3 regions of the Anoxybacillus andreesenii genome follow, and region 3 is predicted to be linked to each of the others. Evidence: riboswitches for the same ligand, from Rfam matches in the RefSeq annotation. Region 3 holds a riboswitch; each other region holds the start of a gene.
What was found. Region 3 has a riboswitch for cobalamin ahead of J2S07_RS03675 (cobalamin adenosyltransferase family protein). Riboswitches for the same ligand answer to the same signal wherever they lie in the genome.
Positions count from the first base shown of each region.

Region 1: another riboswitch for cobalamin. It lies ahead of J2S07_RS00740 (ribonucleoside-diphosphate reductase subunit alpha); the one in region 3 lies ahead of J2S07_RS03675 (cobalamin adenosyltransferase family protein).
Region 2: another riboswitch for cobalamin. It lies ahead of J2S07_RS09790 (FecCD family ABC transporter permease); the one in region 3 lies ahead of J2S07_RS03675 (cobalamin adenosyltransferase family protein).

Region 1 covers NZ_JAUSTU010000001.1:148,489-154,456, reverse strand. The annotation lists gene J2S07_RS00745 (YajQ family cyclic di-GMP-binding protein) at 105-596, shown strand; cobalamin riboswitch at 681-857, shown strand; gene J2S07_RS00740 (ribonucleoside-diphosphate reductase subunit alpha) at 1,064-3,280, shown strand; gene J2S07_RS00735 (ribonucleotide-diphosphate reductase subunit beta) at 3,298-4,338, shown strand; gene J2S07_RS00730 (flavodoxin domain-containing protein) at 4,335-4,790, shown strand; gene J2S07_RS00725 (alpha-amylase family glycosyl hydrolase) at 4,812-5,968, opposite strand, start outside.
Region 2 covers NZ_JAUSTU010000008.1:32,669-38,636, forward strand. The annotation lists gene cbiB (adenosylcobinamide-phosphate synthase CbiB) at 1-450, opposite strand, end outside; gene J2S07_RS09785 (heme ABC transporter ATP-binding protein) at 444-1,916, opposite strand; gene J2S07_RS09790 (FecCD family ABC transporter permease) at 1,918-2,982, opposite strand; cobalamin riboswitch at 3,292-3,473, opposite strand; gene J2S07_RS09795 (hypothetical protein) at 3,527-4,303, opposite strand; gene mgtE (magnesium transporter) at 4,546-5,904, shown strand.
Region 3 covers NZ_JAUSTU010000003.1:1,872-7,839, reverse strand. The annotation lists gene J2S07_RS03695 (sugar efflux transporter) at 1-265, opposite strand, end outside; gene nspC (carboxynorspermidine decarboxylase) at 400-1,527, opposite strand; gene J2S07_RS03685 (saccharopine dehydrogenase family protein) at 1,529-2,767, opposite strand; gene J2S07_RS03680 (ABC transporter substrate-binding protein) at 3,395-4,336, opposite strand; gene J2S07_RS03675 (cobalamin adenosyltransferase family protein) at 4,348-4,869, opposite strand; cobalamin riboswitch at 5,038-5,227, opposite strand; partial or broken gene yiaA (inner membrane protein YiaA) at 5,311-5,688, opposite strand.

The DNA of each region.
Region 1 (5,968 bases), on a different contig from region 3:
ATTCTTTTATAAAGCCTTCGCTTTTTTATCCCTAAAGTTGTTTGAACTGCTTAATTTTACTATAATTGTAGCCAGAATGGGAAATTTTTAAAGGAGGGTTCATGATGGCGAAAGAAAGTTCTTTTGATATTGTGTCAAAGGTAGATTTTTCAGAAGTGACGAATGCGATTAATATTACGATGAAGGAAATCTCCACTCGCTATGATTTTAAAGGAAGCAAGAGCAATGTTACACTCGATAAAGAGGAGCTTGTGCTCGTTTCCGATGATGAATATAAGCTCGGACAGCTGAAGGATGTCCTCCTTGGCAAGCTGATTAAACGAGGCGTTCCGATTAAAAATCTTGATTATGGAAAAATTGAAGGTGCTTCTGGCGGTACTGTTCGTCAGCGAGCCAAGCTTGTTCAAGGGATCGACAAGGACAATGCGAAGAAAATCAATACACTGATTAAAAATAGCGGCTTAAAGGTGAAGAGTCAGGTTCAGGATGATCAAATTCGTGTGACGGCAAAAAGCCGTGATGACTTACAGAGCGTCATTGCTGCTGTGAAGGGTGCTGACCTTTCCATCGATGTGCAGTTTGTGAATTATCGTTAAGTGGTTGTCTTTTCCAATAGGTTCGCTTATAATAATCAAAGTACATATCTAGTATGTAATTACAAATAACAATACTATATACAGTGTTATACCGATAAATTAGGTGTCATTACGACTTAATAGGGAATCTGGTGCGAATCCAGAACTGTACCCGCAACTGTAAGTGTGACGAAATAAGCATAACCACTATCTTTCTGATGGGAAGGGCTTAGAGTAGGATGAAACACAAGTCAGGAGACCTGCCTTTTTTATACGTCATATCTTCTTCGGGAGCTGGGAAGGTAAAGAGCGCAGGTATTTTAGCTAAAAGGGAATTCCTTTCTGTCTGAATATCAACGTTTTTTACCCATCTCGAAACTTGAGATGGGTTTTTAATTTGCCTTCCCTATGAAGAACTGTATAAGTGGGGAAAAGGAGAAAGTTTGATGGGGACAGAATTCGCAGTAAAAAATGAAAATCTAATGGATATGGTCAAGCTCACCGCTCAAAAATACAAGCTGGATGTGAGCGAGATTTTGACCAAAAAGAGAGAAGATATTCTCCATTATGCCTTAAATCGAATTGAAATGAATGAGCCTAACTGGACGTACTTAGCTGCTCATATGCTTCTTCTTGAACTCTATGAAAAGGCTGGACAAGTTCGCGGGTTTGACCCAGTTCAAAAATACGGTGATTTCTACGATCTGATTCAAAAACTAACAGACATAGGCATTTATACAAAGGAACTTCTGCAATCCTACAGCAAGAACGAAATTCATGAATTAGCGAAAATCATCGATCCTGATAAGGATCAGCTTTTTACCTATATGGGTTTGTTCTTGCTTGCGGACCGATATTTAGCACATGACTATAATCATCATGTGTACGAGCTCCCACAGGAACGATTCATGATCATTGCCATGACTTTAATGAAAAATGAAGCAAAGGAAAACCGTTTGTCCTATGTGAAAGAAGCGTACTGGGCGCTCAGCCATCACTATATGACCGTCGCTACTCCAACCCTTGCCAATGCGGGAAAAAGCTATGGGCAGCTTTCCTCCTGTTTCATTGATACGGTTGATGACTCGCTGGATGGAATCTATTTATCCAATTGGGATACGGCTAGATTAAGCAAGGATGGCGGTGGCATCGGTCTTTATTTTGGAAAAGTGAGAGCACTAGGCTCTGATATTAAAAGTTTCAAAGGGAATTCCTCAGGAATTGTTCCGTGGATACGCCTGATTAATGATACGGCGGTGAGTGTGGATCAGCTAGGCCAGCGACAAGGAGCAGTAGCCGTTTATTTGGATGTATTCCACAAGGACATCATGAATGGCTTTCTTGATTTAAAGACAAATAATGGAGACGAACGGAGAAAAGCCCATGATATTTTTACCGGTGTCAGCATCCCCGATTTATTTATGAAAAAAATTGAGGAGGTTGACGAAACTGGAAGAAGTATTGGAGAATGGCATACCTTCTGCCCTCATCAAGTAAAGCAAATAATGGGCTGGAAGGATGAGCAGGGAAATCCGCTCGGATTAGAGGACTTCTATGATGAGAAGGATAAGAAATTTTTCACCGAAAAATACGAAGAAGCCGTTCGAAATCCGCTTCTCCCAAGAAAGACATATCGGGCAATGGATATCATGATCCGCATCATGGTCGCTCAACTCGAAACAGGAACACCCTATATGTTCTATCGGGATGAGGTGAACCGTCAAAACCCGAATAAGCATGTAAGGGGCCTCGGAAGAACGTCAATCTATTCTAGCAATCTATGTACGGAAATTATGCAGAATATGTCGCCGACCACGATCCAACAGGAGTATATCGATGAGAACGGAAATATCGTCATCGTGCGAAAGCCTGGAGATTTTGTTGTCTGCAATCTTTCTTCCATCCATCTTCCAAATGCTGTACGTGCGAATGTTCTTGAGCGCCTCATAAGGATTCAAATGAGAATGCTCGATAACGTCATCGATATCAATCAGCTCACGGTCGGACAAGCTCGGAAAACAAATGAGAATTACCGTGCTGTTGGTCTAGGCACTTTCGGGTGGCATCATCTCCTAGCCCTCAAAAATATTCTTTGGGAATCAGATGAGGCTGTTCGGTACGCTGATGAGCTTTATGAAGAGATTGCTTATTACACGATTAGAGCTTCAATGCTGTTAGCAAAAGAAAAAGGGGCATACCCGAAGTTCGAAGGCTCGGAATGGCATACCGGAGAATATTTTCAAAGAAAAGGCTATACCTCTGAAAAATGGACAAGCCTTCAAGCAGAGATTCGCCAAGCTGGCGTCCGCAATGGCTGGATGTTAGCCGTCGCTCCTAATTCTTCGACCGCAAAAATAGGCGGCTCTACCGATGGAATCGATCCTATTTATGCACTCGAATACGCAGAGGAAAAGAAGAATTTCAAATTTAAGGTCACAGCACCTGATCTCAATCATCATACGTACTTTTTTTATCAGAAGGTGCGACACCAGTTGAACCAAAGCTGGAGCATTAAACAGAATGCCGCTAGACAGCGCCATATTGACCAAGGGGTCAGCTTTAACCTCTATGTCAAACATGATATTAAAGCGAAGGAACTGTTAGAGCTTCATCTCGAGGCTTGGCGAAATAAGCTGAAATCGACCTATTATGTGCGCAGCACTTCCCAAACAGAAATTGAAGAATGTGAGGCTTGTCAGAGCTAAGGAAGGAGAACAAAATAGTGAATACACTCTTAAAAAAAATCAAACTGTTAAACCCCGAATATCCCAATAAGTCAACAGGCATCATTAACGGACAGGCGTCAGGAATTCTTAATTGGAATGATATCGCCTATCCGCAAATGTATCGAATCTATCATACCCTGCTCGGAAACTTCTGGAAGGCGCAGGAGATCAATATGCAGGATGACATTAAACAATGGGATTCCTTAACCGAAGTGGAAAAGGATATTTTCTTAAGGGTGAACACGCAGCTCGCATCACTTGATAGCCTCCAAACCCCTACAATGACAAGCGTGATGGATTATGTTACAGACCCTAGCTTCAAAGCGATCTTTGCTGTCATTTCTCAGCAGGAGGCTGTTCATAACGAGTCCTATTCCTATATTTTGAGCTCTCTTATCCCATTGAGTGAGCAAATAGAAAGATTTAATCAAGCAAAGGATGACCCGATCGTAAGAAAAAGAAATGAGATCATTCTCGAGGCGTATGAGAAGTTCCGCCAAACACCAACACCACAGCATTTGTTCGAGCTTGGAGTCCATTCTATCAATTTGGAGGGAATATACTTTTATGCGGGCTTTGCCTTTTTCTATCATTTGGCCAGACAGCAGAAAATGATGAAGACAAGCACAATGATTAGCTATATTCAACGCGATGAGATGCAGCATGCCTATTTCATCGCCCAATTTATCCGTATATTGCTAACGGAAAACCCTGAGCTCAACACGGATGAAAATAGCGAATATGTCTACTCATCTATCGACAAAGCAGTTCAGCTTGAAAAGGAATGGGCTCGCTATATCTTAAAGGATATCGAGGGGATTGATCTGGAGGAATTCGAAGGCTATGTCGAATACTTAGCGAACAAGCGCTTCCGCCAATTAGGACTGCCAAATCGTTATAAAGGGCGTGAGAATCCAATGCCGTGGATTCACGTATTCAGCGATGAAATGATGAATGAGACAAAATCAGACTTCTTTGAACAGAAATCACGAACATATACAAAGGTATCCAAATCCAATGGGTTTGATGAGCTATGAAGACGGCGATCGTTTATTGCTCCATTAGTGGAAACACAGAAGAAGCAGCACAGCTTTTAACCCAACAGTTTGCCTTGGAAGGGCATCAAGCTGATGTTTTTCGAGTAGAGGATTTTCAAATGGAGCAGCTCTCTCAACTGGATCACTTGGTAATCGGAACATATACGTGGGGTAACGGAGAAATTCCCATAGAAATGCTACCTCTCTTACGGGAATTAGTTCGGGTAGAGCGGAAGAAGCTCGTAACGGGAATCTTTGGAACAGGAGACAGCTTCTATCCAAAGTTTTGTGGAGCCGTTGATGAGTTAAGCGAAAGACTCATGCCAACAACATCCCTTGCTGGCACGTTAAAAATTGAACTCTCCCCGCAAATAGAGGATTTTCCACGCTGCAAGAAATTTATCGACCAAGTATTACAAAATTGCTCCAAAAACATCATAAGACAGGTCTGAAATTCAGACCTGTCTCTTTTTCTACGCATTTCTCGATCTTTTCTTCACTAAAAACAAGAAGCCTAAAAATAGAATCACCACAGCAGCGGATGTCGAAATCAGTGGGATATTAAGGCCTGATTTTTCGGCAAGAACATAGATCTCTGCCTCATCACGATCGACGATCAGTTTGTATGCACCATCCTCACTCTTGACCAGGTCTCCATTTAAAAGTCCACGTAGTTCTTTGCCATCTTCAAGCTCTGAGGTTAGGGTAACTGCTTGAGATTTCGTTGTGTTATTGATCGCTACAACAGCCGTTTCTCCTTTGTATTCTCGCTTGTACACGACCATACCTTGATTTTCATAAAGAAGTTCGAAGCTCCCCCTTCTAAGCGCTGGTAGCTTCTCACGTACTGCGGCAATATTTGTGAGATAGTCAATTAAATCCTTATCCGTTCTGAAATCCATCTGCCGCTGATTATCAGGCTCTTCCCCACCATCTAAGGCGATCTCACTGCCATAAAAGACAAATGGGATTCCTGGTGTCGTATATAGATAGGTCAAGGCTAACTTCCAACGTGGGCCTGGATGTTCATTGAGATTGATGATATCTCTCGTAAATCGCTGTGTATGCTGATTATCAAGAAAGTGTACAGGCTCAATATTTTCTACATTTGTAGCCACCGCCTGGAGTGATTGGTTAGACTTAGAAAATGCCGCCCGTAAATTTTCATTAAAGGAATAGTCAAAAAAACCGTCAATTCCTTCTACCTGCTCTCCTGTCTGGAAATCCGCCAGCACGATGAAGTCCTCTTTGACCCCCTTCGCTTCCCTTGAAAGACTCTGCAGAAGCTTTGGAGAAACTCCCTGACCTAAGTCTAATATGTATCCATCGACTTTTGCTTCATCGATCCACCATTTCGCCACATCGATGAGTGTATTTTGATCCATCCCTTCCATAATCGGAAAATCAAGGATCACCTTCATCTTTTTTTGATGGGCTAGATCGACTAATTCCTGCAGCTTCTTCATCGAACCGAAATTTGCTGCTGTCTTGAAATAATCCTTAATTTTGGAATTTTTATAGCCATCAACCTCAAAAATCGGTGAGAGGGCAATCACGGAAAATCCCATTTCTTTTATGTAATCGAGGCGATCGATGATGCCTTGAAAATCACCGCCATGAAATTTATTCG
Region 2 (5,968 bases), on a different contig from region 3:
CGTATTCTCCGCCACCGTTTCAACAGTTCCTCTGACAATCTCTCGCTCCTCAAGTCTTTCCGTATCACGACCAACAATATAAGAAAGCTTTAGCCGTGCTTTCTGTAGCTCCCCTTTATGCAGTGGATAATAGACGTCAAGAGCCGCTTCCTTAAGACTTCGGCGTGAAATAGTCGTCGCTATAAGAATACTTTCCACCGCGATGCCAAGATATAGGTGTGTATGATAAGAAATGGATACAAGCGTGAAGGATATAAGAAAAACGATGCACACAATTGTAAGTACCATTACGATTCCCTTCGCTTTTCTCCCGTTGCCACCATTTAACCTTTTTTCAAGAAATGCGATCCCAGAACCCATCCACTTTACAGGGTGAGGCCAATGCGGGGGGTCTCCAATCAACCCATCAATCAAAAAAGCGATCGTAATTGAAATTATATGGGTTAGCATAAATTTCGAATCCTTCTTCGGCTTTTTTTAATTGCCTCAGTTGTGCAATCATACACGCCCCTGCTGATGAGCTTTCCGAGGGGAGTAATGGTACCTGCAAATTCAAGCATCCTTCCATTCTGCGTTGCTGCAATCAGGATGCTATCGGTCGATGTCCCAGTAGCAACGGTGCCCGTTATAGTGTCTAGTACCTCCTGATCCTCCATCACCTTCACCTTTGCTTCCGTCGCTGTCATGATGCTTTGAATAAAAGCCTCTTCTGTGAGCTCTCCATTCACAAATACCCATATATTAATGGTACCTGGTACCGCCTCAAAAGCGTGCTGGTCACTTTTCGATGCATCTACTGCATTCCCAACTCCCGCTGTGACGACGACCATGACTGAAAACTCTTCCCCTTTTAATACTTTGTAGGCGACATCCTCCAAGACAACAGCAGTCATCATGCCGATTGTTACGGAAGGGTCAAAGCCGTTTTTCTTCAAGTAGTCCTGCATCTCCTGCCGGTGATCGAAAGCATGATAATTTTTATCGACGTGGCGGTTTACAAATGTTTGGTTCCACCCTACACCCGCACCAACCACTCCAGATGACATCGTACGAAGCGGAGCATCGGATTGAATAGAAATATGCTCCTTCGTCATCCGCATATGTTCTGGACCAATCATGACTTGCTCCGATTCACCCTGCCAATTCGGAATCAGCACCATTTGCGGGACAGGAATTTTCGGATGTGGCTGCTTTTCAATATCCGTACGGTAGACCTCTTTAATTTTCTCGACCCGGACGACCTCATTTGGATGATCATTGGAATGTATCCGCCCCTTCTCAAGCAAAAGAAGCTGATCACAATAAAGGCTTGCTAGGTTTAAATCATGAAAAATTGAGATCACGGTTAATCCTTTTTCCCTTGTCCATCTCTTTAGTAAATCCAGAAGCTCCTTTTGATAGGACAAATCGAGATGGTTGGTCGGCTCATCCAGCAATAGAATTTCAGGCTCCTGGGCGAGAGCTTGAGCAAGAAAGACCCTTTGCCTTTCACCACCTGAAAGCTCCTGTATGTTCTTCTCCTGAAAGGCAGCAACTCCCGTTTGAGTCATGACCTCCTGAACGATTCGTTCATCCTCATCGCTCCATGAATGAAACCAGCCCTTCTGATGTGCATAACGGCCAAGCGAGACCGTTTCCTTCACCGTATAGGAAAAAGCCTGTGTAGAATGCTGTGACAGCACGGCAATCATTTTCGCAAGCTCCTTCGTTGAATAGCTGCCAATCGACTGCCCTTTAATCAGGATGGTCCCATTATCAAATGGAAGAATCCCACTGATCATTTTCAATAAAGTGGTTTTGCCGCTCCCGTTCGGTCCTAAGATCCCAAACAGCTCTCCTTTTTGCACCTGGAAGGATACATCCTTTACGACCGGATCTCCAGTGTACCCCCCTGATAGATTATCAACATTCAGCATGCTATCCTCTTCTTTCTCCGCCTCGTCTTTTTAGCAAAATCAATCCAAATACAGGCGCCCCAATAAGTGCGGTAATTACCCCAATGGGAAGCTCGACGGGTGAAATAATGGTCCTTGAGACTAAATCAGCAAGAATGAGGAACCCGCTCCCCGTCAAAATGGATAAAGGAAGGAGATGGGTGTGATCGGGACCCCATAGTATTCTTGTTAAATGGGGAATCACCAAACCGACAAACCCAATTGTCCCCGACACAGCAACTGCCGCTCCAGTTAAAATGGAGCCAGCAATGAGAATCGTTAATTTTCTTCTCTGTACATTCACTCCTAGATGCTGCGCACGTTCCTCTCCAAAGGACATCGCATTGAGCTCCTTGCTATTTGCGATCAGGATCAATGAGCCAACAATAAGAAACGGAAGAATCATTTTGATATAGGGCCATCCCCGCATGGATACACTGCCTAGGAGCCAACCGAGGATTTGTCTTAGCTCATCACCCGTTAAGGCGATGAGCAATGAAATCATGGCACCTAAAAACGAACTAAAAATGATCCCCGTCAAAATAATCGTTTCGACCTTCATCGAGCGATCGATTCTCCTCGCGAAGCCAAGGACTAAGAAAATTGTAAGAAACGCACACAATATACTGATGAACGGAAGGGTAAAGGAACCGATTACTGGAAGCGAAATTTGAAAAAACAAGGTCATGACAGCCCCAACCGATGCCCCAGAAGAAACGCCAAGTGTATAAGGATCAGCAAGCGGGTTTCGCAGCAAGCCTTGGAAGGCCGCACCTGCAATAGCTAGAGCTGCCCCAACTAATCCTGCCAAAATGACCCGTGGCAGACGAATGTTTAGAACAATGTTGGCATACATCGGATCAATGGGTTCCCTCGGGATAAAAGGAAACATTTCCGACCCAATAATTTTAATAATACTAATTATAGGAACCGAGACCGTCCCTATCGAAATCCCTATTAAAGCCGATGCGATTAAAAACAAAACAGCTAGACAATACGCAAATAATCTGTTATTTAAAAAATTCCCCTGAAAAAAATGCTTTAGCAAATCACTCGATCCCCTCTAGAAAATAAAGGCTCTTTTCTCAAATATTGTTGCCTTTGAACGACAAATTGTAGAATGAATTACTACTTTTAAACAGTTAGATGATCGAAAAAACGAGAAAAGTGCCTGCATACCAAATGCGTGGCACACACTCCGTTGAAACGCAATGGTCGGCAGTAGGACCATTGCAAAAACTACAATCCGTACAAAAAAGCCATAATAAAAAACATCCCCATACGAAACAAATGGAGATGTTGGAATCATCTATTTTATCAAACACATGTCTTCCCAACACCTCCCTATCCTCGTAGCGGGTGTAACAAGATGTAGGCAGGTCTCCTGGCTTATGGTCATAGCAATGCCGCACCTTCCCATACATATGTACAGTGGCTCATATACAGCTTGCTCCCATTTACAGTGGCGGGACCGCGTTGGAATTTCACCAACTTCCCTATTAAGTCTTTGCTAAAGACACCTATATCTATAGATAATTATGAAATTGACTTATACAAAAATTATACACGATCGTTTGTCAGATGACACACTATTAATTTGTGTATAATTTCCATTCCGTTTTCTTTTTATCATAAATGAGCTTGGCATCAGGGCTCCCTTTAACTAGCTTTTCATAGTCCTCATACATATCATCCATATTATCAAAATCGCCGAGAATCCAAATCGGCACCTCTATACTGGTGCGGCTTTGAACGGAATCATAAATAGAAATAAGAATACCTTCCCTCATCATCGTCTTCATCTTTAAGAGAAGCTCGATCGGCAGGGGCGACAACACACGCTTCTTTTTTAAGCCTAATAAGTTCTTTTCGGTTTTGCTTTCCGTTAGCTTACTAACCAATGTATCTCCAAGCATCCGATAAAAATCCATCATATTCCGATAGTAAATCTTATTCCACCAGCCATCATCATGGGCCAAATAAACAAAACGATTTCGCAGCTTCTGGTAAAAGGGAGGCTTCAAATGATCCTTCATATGCCCCAAATAAAGTAGCTCAGCCAATTCCTGACCCGTAAGCTCATTAAGGCCTTCCTCTTCTTCAAAATCAACCCAGCAGAAATCACCATAACCATATACATCATCCTTAACCAGCTTCTTCAACCGCTCGTTTGGAACAAACTCCAGCAATGAATGCCTATTGAAATCCCCGTCATCAAAATGGTGCTTTAGAAGAAGAATTTGATTGATGAGGTCTGAAAGAGACTCGGTAAATTCAGCAAACTCAATCCCGTAGGAAAGAACATATTGTTTCGTCTCATTTAAATGAACATAGACGACAGCCCGCCCATTGCTGTTGTTTTTTTTCAAGGGAATAACCTCCGAACCTTTTGATAAGACTTATGAAGAATATAGCAAATCCCGATTCATAACTCCAAAATCCGTTCCCAAGCTATACTTTATTCCATATTATCAAAAAACCCTATTAATTCCTATTTAATTGGATGCTGTCCTCCAACTGTTTTTCTATTTATCCATATCAATTCTAGAATTTTTTCCTTATAATGATAAAGACCATGCAAAATATATTTCCGGTAAAGGAGCGTGATCTCATGATAAAAAACATGACAGAGGATCAAATTACTCTTTATATTATTAAAGCGTTAAAAGAAAATAAACGCAAAGAGTTTGAAACCATTGTCGATGAACTACAGCCATATGACATTGCACAAATATATGAGGATTTGCCGGAAAAGCACCGAACGCGCTTTTTATTTTTTCTTCATATCAATAATCTTGCTGATTTACTTCAGGAATTAGACAGTGAGGAGCAAATCGATGTATTAAATCGTCTTGGCATTGAAAAGTCAGGTAAAGTGCTAGACATGATGGATAACGACGACCTCGCTTCACTCCTTGAGGATTTATCCCCCGAAAAAATTGAAGCGTTACTCGCAGGAATGAAAAAGGAAGAATCCCAAATCGTTCAGGACATCATGAATTATCCACCTGAGACAGCTGGTCGCTTAATGACGAACCGGTTTGTGTGGATTCGTGATTATTATTCCGTACGGGAGGCAGTCGATAAGCTTAAAACATTTGCTGAATTGGCCGAAACCATTAACTATTTGTACGTCATTGATCAAAACCGTCGGCTTGTCGGGGTCGTTTCCTATCGGGACCTACTCATTGCTGATATGACGGAAAAGATTAGGGATATTATGTATGAGCGTGTCATATATGTCTTAGAGGAAACAGACCAGGAAGAGGTCGCACGACTGATCGAGCGCTATGACTTCTTGGCCATCCCTGTCGTCAATAAGGAACATATTTTGATGGGAATAATTACGGTTGACGATATTATTGACGTCGTGATTCGAGAGGCAAACGAAGATATTGAAAAGCTCTCTGCATCTGGTAAATCCATAGACTTTGATACGAAGTCCTTTGTTGCTGCGTATCGGCGCTTGCCTTGGCTAGTCCTGCTGCTTTTTATCGGAGTGATATCAGGGAGCATCATTAGCTCTTATGAAGCGACTCTTGATAAGGTCGTCGCCTTAGCCTTCTTCATGCCTATGATTTCTGGGATGACTGGAAATACTGGAACTCAGTCATTAGCCGTTGTCGTTCGGGGTCTTGCTTCCAATGATATCGACAGACGGGTCATTACAAGGCTAATCTTCAGAGAACTCACTGTTGGGATTATTATTGGGGTTATTTGCGGGGTCCTCATTTCTGTTATCGCCCTAATTTGGCAGGGCAACATGGTCCTTGGACTCGTAGTAGGGAGCTCCTTATTGATTACACTTATTATTGGAACGCTTGCTGGAACTGTGATCCCCATTATTTTGTACCGATTAAAAATCGACCCAGCGATCGCATCAGGTCCTCTGATCACGACATTAAATGATATTTTTTCTCTCGTCATTTATTTCGGTATTGCCACGATGTTTTTAAATTATCTTCTTTAAAGGTTTTTTCTCAAACATTGTCACTTTAGAAAATCACGAAGTTTTCTTCGTGGTTTTTTTCAAG
Region 3 (5,968 bases):
TAAGCAAAAGCTTTCGCCGGCTGGTTCTTGTATCGGAACGCTTTGCAATATAACTACTAATCAATACACCTCCGATGGCCATGACCGTCATAAAAATTCCAAAGCCTGCATTGCTCATCCCTACTTCATCAATACCAAAAAGAGATGAAAATGGGGCAAAAAAGGATAAGGAAAACCCAAAAATGGTGTTAATGAGAAAGAGGACTGGAAAGGTAGGAATGCGAAACACATATAGAACTTTATCCTTTACACTGCTGTTCTTCACGAAGTACCACGATCCTAACAATTGAGAATAATTACGAATTCCATTATAAACCCTATATTTCTGGTGTCTATAGATACCATCAAATGAATATCAAAAAAGTCACCCTCTAATTGAAGGTGACTTTTTATTTCATTTTAGGTCAATCTCATCTTAAAATCTTCATAACCAAACTTATGCATGATGCGGCAGTCGCCGTCTTTCCCTTTCAGAGCGATCGATGGCAGCGCCATTCCATTAAAGGTTGTATTCTTCACCATTGAGTAAATGGCCATATCACCAAACACGAGGCGGTCGCCGCTTTTCAAAGGCTGATCGAATGAATAGTCCCCAATATTATCACCAGAAAGACAAGTAGGTCCGCCAAGTCGATACGTATACGCCTTTTCCCCAGGTTCGCCTGAATCAAAAAGAGGCGGCCGATACGGCATCTCTAGTACATCAGGCATATGACAGGACGCAGACGTGTCAAGGATGGCGATATCCATCCCATTCTGAAGCGTATCAAGAACCGTTGTCACGAGGTAACCCGCATTCAAGGCAACGGCTTCCCCTGGCTCAAGATAGACTTCTAATCCGTATTTTTCCTGCATTCTTCTAATACAATCCTCGAGTAATGGGATATCATAATCCTCTCTCGTAATATGGTGGCCGCCACCGAAATTGATCCATTCCATTTGGGCAAGCCACGGACCAAATTTTTCCTCCACAGCATCTAATGTAGTGGCAAGGTCGTCTGAATTCTGTTGGCATAAGGTATGAAAATGAAAGCCAGAAATCCCCTCTAAGTCTTCAGGATGAAATTGCTCGAGTGTAACCCCGAACCTTGACCCGACAGCACAAGGATTATAAATTTCATGTCCGACCTGGGTGGAGCACTCCGGATTGATGCGAAGACCGACCTTTTTTCCAGCACTTAATACCCGATCCCGATACTTTTCCACCTGAGAAAAAGAATTGAAAATGATGTGATCACAATAGTGAATAATCTCATCCATTTCATCCTCTCGGTAAGCTGGGGAGAAGACATGATTCTCCTTCCCCATTTCCTCATAGCCGAGTCTTGCTTCATAAAGGCCACTTGCCGCTGTCCCACTTAAGTATTGGCGAATAAGCGGATAAGTGGAGTACATGGAAAAAGCCTTCTGGGCAAGAATGATCTTTGCCCCGGTCCGGTCCATGACACCTCTGAGGATTTTTAGATTTTTTTCAAGGAGTTCTTCATCGACTACATAACAAGGTGTTGGTAACTCTTCAAACCTCATCTTATCGCACTAGCTCCGGCTCTTTTTCATTTTCAGCCACAGTATCGACTAGCTCTGGATCAAAGCTTTCTTTCCATGGAAGTCCCCATTTGTTTAATGCTTCCATGAATGGATCTGGATCGAATTCCTCAATATTGTAAACGCCAGGCTTATTCCATTTACCTGTCATAATCATCATTGCACCGATCATCGCTGGAACTCCAGTCGTGTAGGAAACGGCCTGGGATCCTACCTCTTTAAAGCACTCCTCATGGTCACAAACATTATACACATAATAGGTTTTGTCCTTGCCATCCTTCTTACCGCGGAAAATACAGCCGATGTTTGTTTTTCCTTTTGTACGCGGGCCTAGAGAAGCTGGATCTGGTAATACCGCCTTTAAGAATTGAAGTGGAATGATTTGCTTGCCTTCAAATTCTATTGGCTCGATGGAAGTCATTCCAACATTTTCAAGACATTTTAAATGGGTTAAATAGCTTTGTCCAAAGGTCATGAAGAAGCGAATTCGCTTTAATCCAGGAATGTTTTGAGCAAGAGATTCTAGCTCCTCATGATAAAGTAGGTACATATCCTTTTCGCCAATTTCTGGGAAGTTATAGACGCGTTTGATTTCCATCGGCTTGGTCTCGATCCATTCACCGTTTTCCCAGTATCTTCCGTTGGCTGAAACTTCACGAATATTAATTTCTGGATTGAAGTTGGTTGCGAATGGATAGCCATGATCCCCTGCATTACAGTCAAGGATATCAATGTACTCAATTTCATCGAAGTGATGCTTTAAAGCATGTGCTGAAAATACGCCTGTAACACCTGGGTCAAAGCCGCTTCCTAATAGTGCGGTAATGCCAGCTTTTTCAAAGCGCTCACGGTATTCCCACTGCCACTTGTATTCAAACTTAGCCGTATCCTCTGGCTCATAGTTCGCTGTATCTAAATAATGCGTCTTCGTTGCTAAGCACGCATCCATAATCGTTAAGTCTTGATATGGGAGGGCCAAATTCATGACGATATCCGGTTTTACCTCTTCTATGAGAGCAATCAGCTCGTCCACATTGTCGGCATCCACTTGTGCTGTTGTGATCTTTGTTTTGCCTCCATCTAGCTTTGCTTTTAGGTCGTCACATTTTGACTTTGTACGACTCGCAATACAAATTTCTTCGAATACCTCGCTGTTTTGGACACATTTGTGGATGGCAACAGATGCCACACCGCCACAACCAATGATAAGTGCTTTACCCATTTTTCATTTCCCCTTTAAATTAGATTTTTTCACCTAAATAGGCAGAACTGAAGTTTTTGCTCAAATAAAAAAGCAAGTGCATACGCATATATGCGCACCACTTGCTTGTTGGTCATTTGAATTCGTAAGAAAAGCATACAGATCTGAACAGAACTCTTTTATAGACAGAATCATAGAAGAGCTTTTCTTTATTCAAATAATAGGTTCAGAGTCTATATAGCAAATAATTACTTTTACCACTCTTATTGACCGTTTCACAAGTTGATATGCAATATGCACTGGTTGTAAAGTAACCAACTTATAAAATTTGAGCTTCTAACTCAATCAATAAGGCAACAAAGTTGCCAATCGGCACTTGACCCGGCTGTCCGTATGGCCTTAACTCTCTTATTTTGAAGAAAGTGGTCAAAATTATCTGCTTGGAAAGACTCTGATATTTGAATATCTGCTCTCCATAAATAATACTTGCTTATCTTAACAGGAAATAATAAAAAAATCTATAAAAAAATAAAAAAAACTTTTATTCCTTTTAATGCTAAGTTGTTTATAGTTTTTTTAATCGTCAGGACTTGGTCAAAACAAACGTGACCGTTTCGAATTTATTTCAAAACGGTCACTCTCAAACAATTATTTAAATAGATCTGGATAGGCCATCTTTGCTACGAGTTCAACTGCCTCTCCAATTCTTGGTCCTGGTCGAGATGTGACATCAGGATCTAATTCAAAAATCTGATCAGATTTCACTGCGTCTAGCTGATCCCAGCCGGCACGACCTTTAATATCTCCAACCGGGTCCTCGACATAGTTAACAGTGGTGGCAATAATAGCAGGATTTCTCTTGATGACTTCCTCTTCTGAAACTTGAATCCATCCCTCTTGGTCTGCAAAAATATTCTCAACACCAGCTGCATTTAAAATTTCCTGCTGGAAGGTATTTTTTCCTGTTGTAAACGGAGTAGGATCAATTTCAAAATAAACGGTTTTCTTATCTGATACATTTGAGATCTTTTCCTCTACTCCTGCAATTTTTCCACGAATGTCATCGACTAATTCTTTGCCTTTTTCTTCAACACCCATCACTTTGGCAATTTGATCAATGTCACCGTAGACGTCATCAAATGAAGTCGCAGATTGGATGACGAATACTGGAATCCCCGCATCCTTCAGTGGGTTTAAAGTGTCGGCCTCTCCAATTGTATAGGCAATGACAACGTCAGGCTTTAGTCCAATGATTTTTTCTGCATTAATGTTCATGGAATCTGAGACGCGCTCAATATTCTGTGCTTCCTCTGGATAGTTGTCAAAATCAGTACCACCGACTACTTTGTCACCTACACCCAAAGCAAATAGGATTTCCGTATTGCTTGGTGCAAGAGAAACAACCGTTTCAGGCACTTTATCAAATGTGATGTCTGTTCCAGTGTCGTCTTTCACTGTATAGGATTCAGTTTTTGGAGCTTGCTTTTCTGTATCTTTGTCCTGCTTTTCTGGCTCTTGTGCAGAATTACATGCTGCTAGTAAAAAAACGAGCATCAATGCAGAAAGCCATTTCATAAGATTTTTTGGCATTGTGATTCCTCCTATTTTCTCGTTGGATATGATTTACTAATAAAAGGGATTTCCTCGACCCCATGCTGTCTATTGACATAGACCGCCATGACGAAAAAGACATTCGCTAATAAATGGGCATAATCAAACATGATTTCAGGTATCTCTTTTTCCAAGCTAACCTTATGTAGAGCGCGTACCGATTTCTTTGCTTCACTACGACAAACATGGAGTGTGCATGCAGCTTCTGTTCCTTGCGGTAAAAGGAAGGTCTGAATCTGCTCTTCAACCTCCGCCTTGTAAAAATCATACATCTTACTTAGCCGTTCCAAATCTTCTGGGAATATGGCAAGTTTTCCTCGTGCTGAGCCATTTAAATGATAGGCCATTGGGAGCAAATCTATTAAATCACTATGTACGACAGGTAAATCCTGTGTTTGCGAAGCGGCTTGTCCAATTCGAGTCGTCAATGAATCGGTCCTGATTTCAAAGTCTACTGTTGAAGCTGACTCACGCATAAATGGATAGCATAGATAGCGAGAATCCTTTTTCAATATTCATTCCTCCTCTCTTTTTTTTCGTGAATAGCTGCAGAACGAGTCTTCGAGATCATAAAAAAGCCGCCCATAAAAATTGGACGGCTATCATTCTATTAATTCTGATCAAGGCTGACCTATAAAATAGAAACACTGCCGTACAATCCTCTTAACTTCCGAAGAGCAAAATACGTTCAAGAATAGGCAGGTCTCCTGGCTCATGCATCATCTTACTTTAAGAACCTTCCCATTTGTTTAGAAACAAACAGTGGTATTTCTTATTTCATCAGCACTTACAGTTGCGGAAACAGCTTCGGATTTTCACCGAATTCCCTTTTTTAGCTAACAAGTTAGCACCTAATCTCTGCAAGACATATTCACATATGGATTAGTTTACATTATATTGATAGAAAATTAAAGGGAATTTGTCTATCTTCAGAAAACTGATTCTAACTGCTTTCAATCTTTTTCCCTCGCCCTTTGTGTATCTCTCACATTCTTTTGAACGGTTATCGCTGCAAATAGGCTAAGAACAAAGGCCATGCCATAAAAGCCTTTTTCGCTTAGTACGATACTTCCTGCGTTGTATAAACCGATTCCCATTAATGAAATCGATACGATAAGGGCAAACCAACTAATACCATAGTAAATGCTCGTTACAGGGATTCCCTCGTCCCTATCCCTTACAGCTTTTTGTAGGGATACAGATGAATAAAGTCCGAATATTAAAATGGCAAAATAATAGCCCTTCTCGTTCAACTCCATTCCTGCATTAAACAAACCGATGAGATAAGCACCAACACCAACAATTAAAGCAGCCCAAGATGCCCCTTTGAATTAAATATAGATTATTTATTATAGGATAGTTAGTCTATTATGAGGGCTAATTATCCTTTTTTATTTACATAATATATTAGTTAAATAATGGTTGAATATATGGTTTCAAAAGTTTAATATGAATATATAAACTAAAGAACGTTTGTTTGTTTTCAAGAGGACGTAGCCTCGGTGCGAGGATAGCACTCCGCAGAAACGATAGTTTCGAGGACCTTTAAAGAAACAATAAGGATAGTACTTTTATGAGCAGAGCCACTATTAAGATAATAAAAGGATTGGA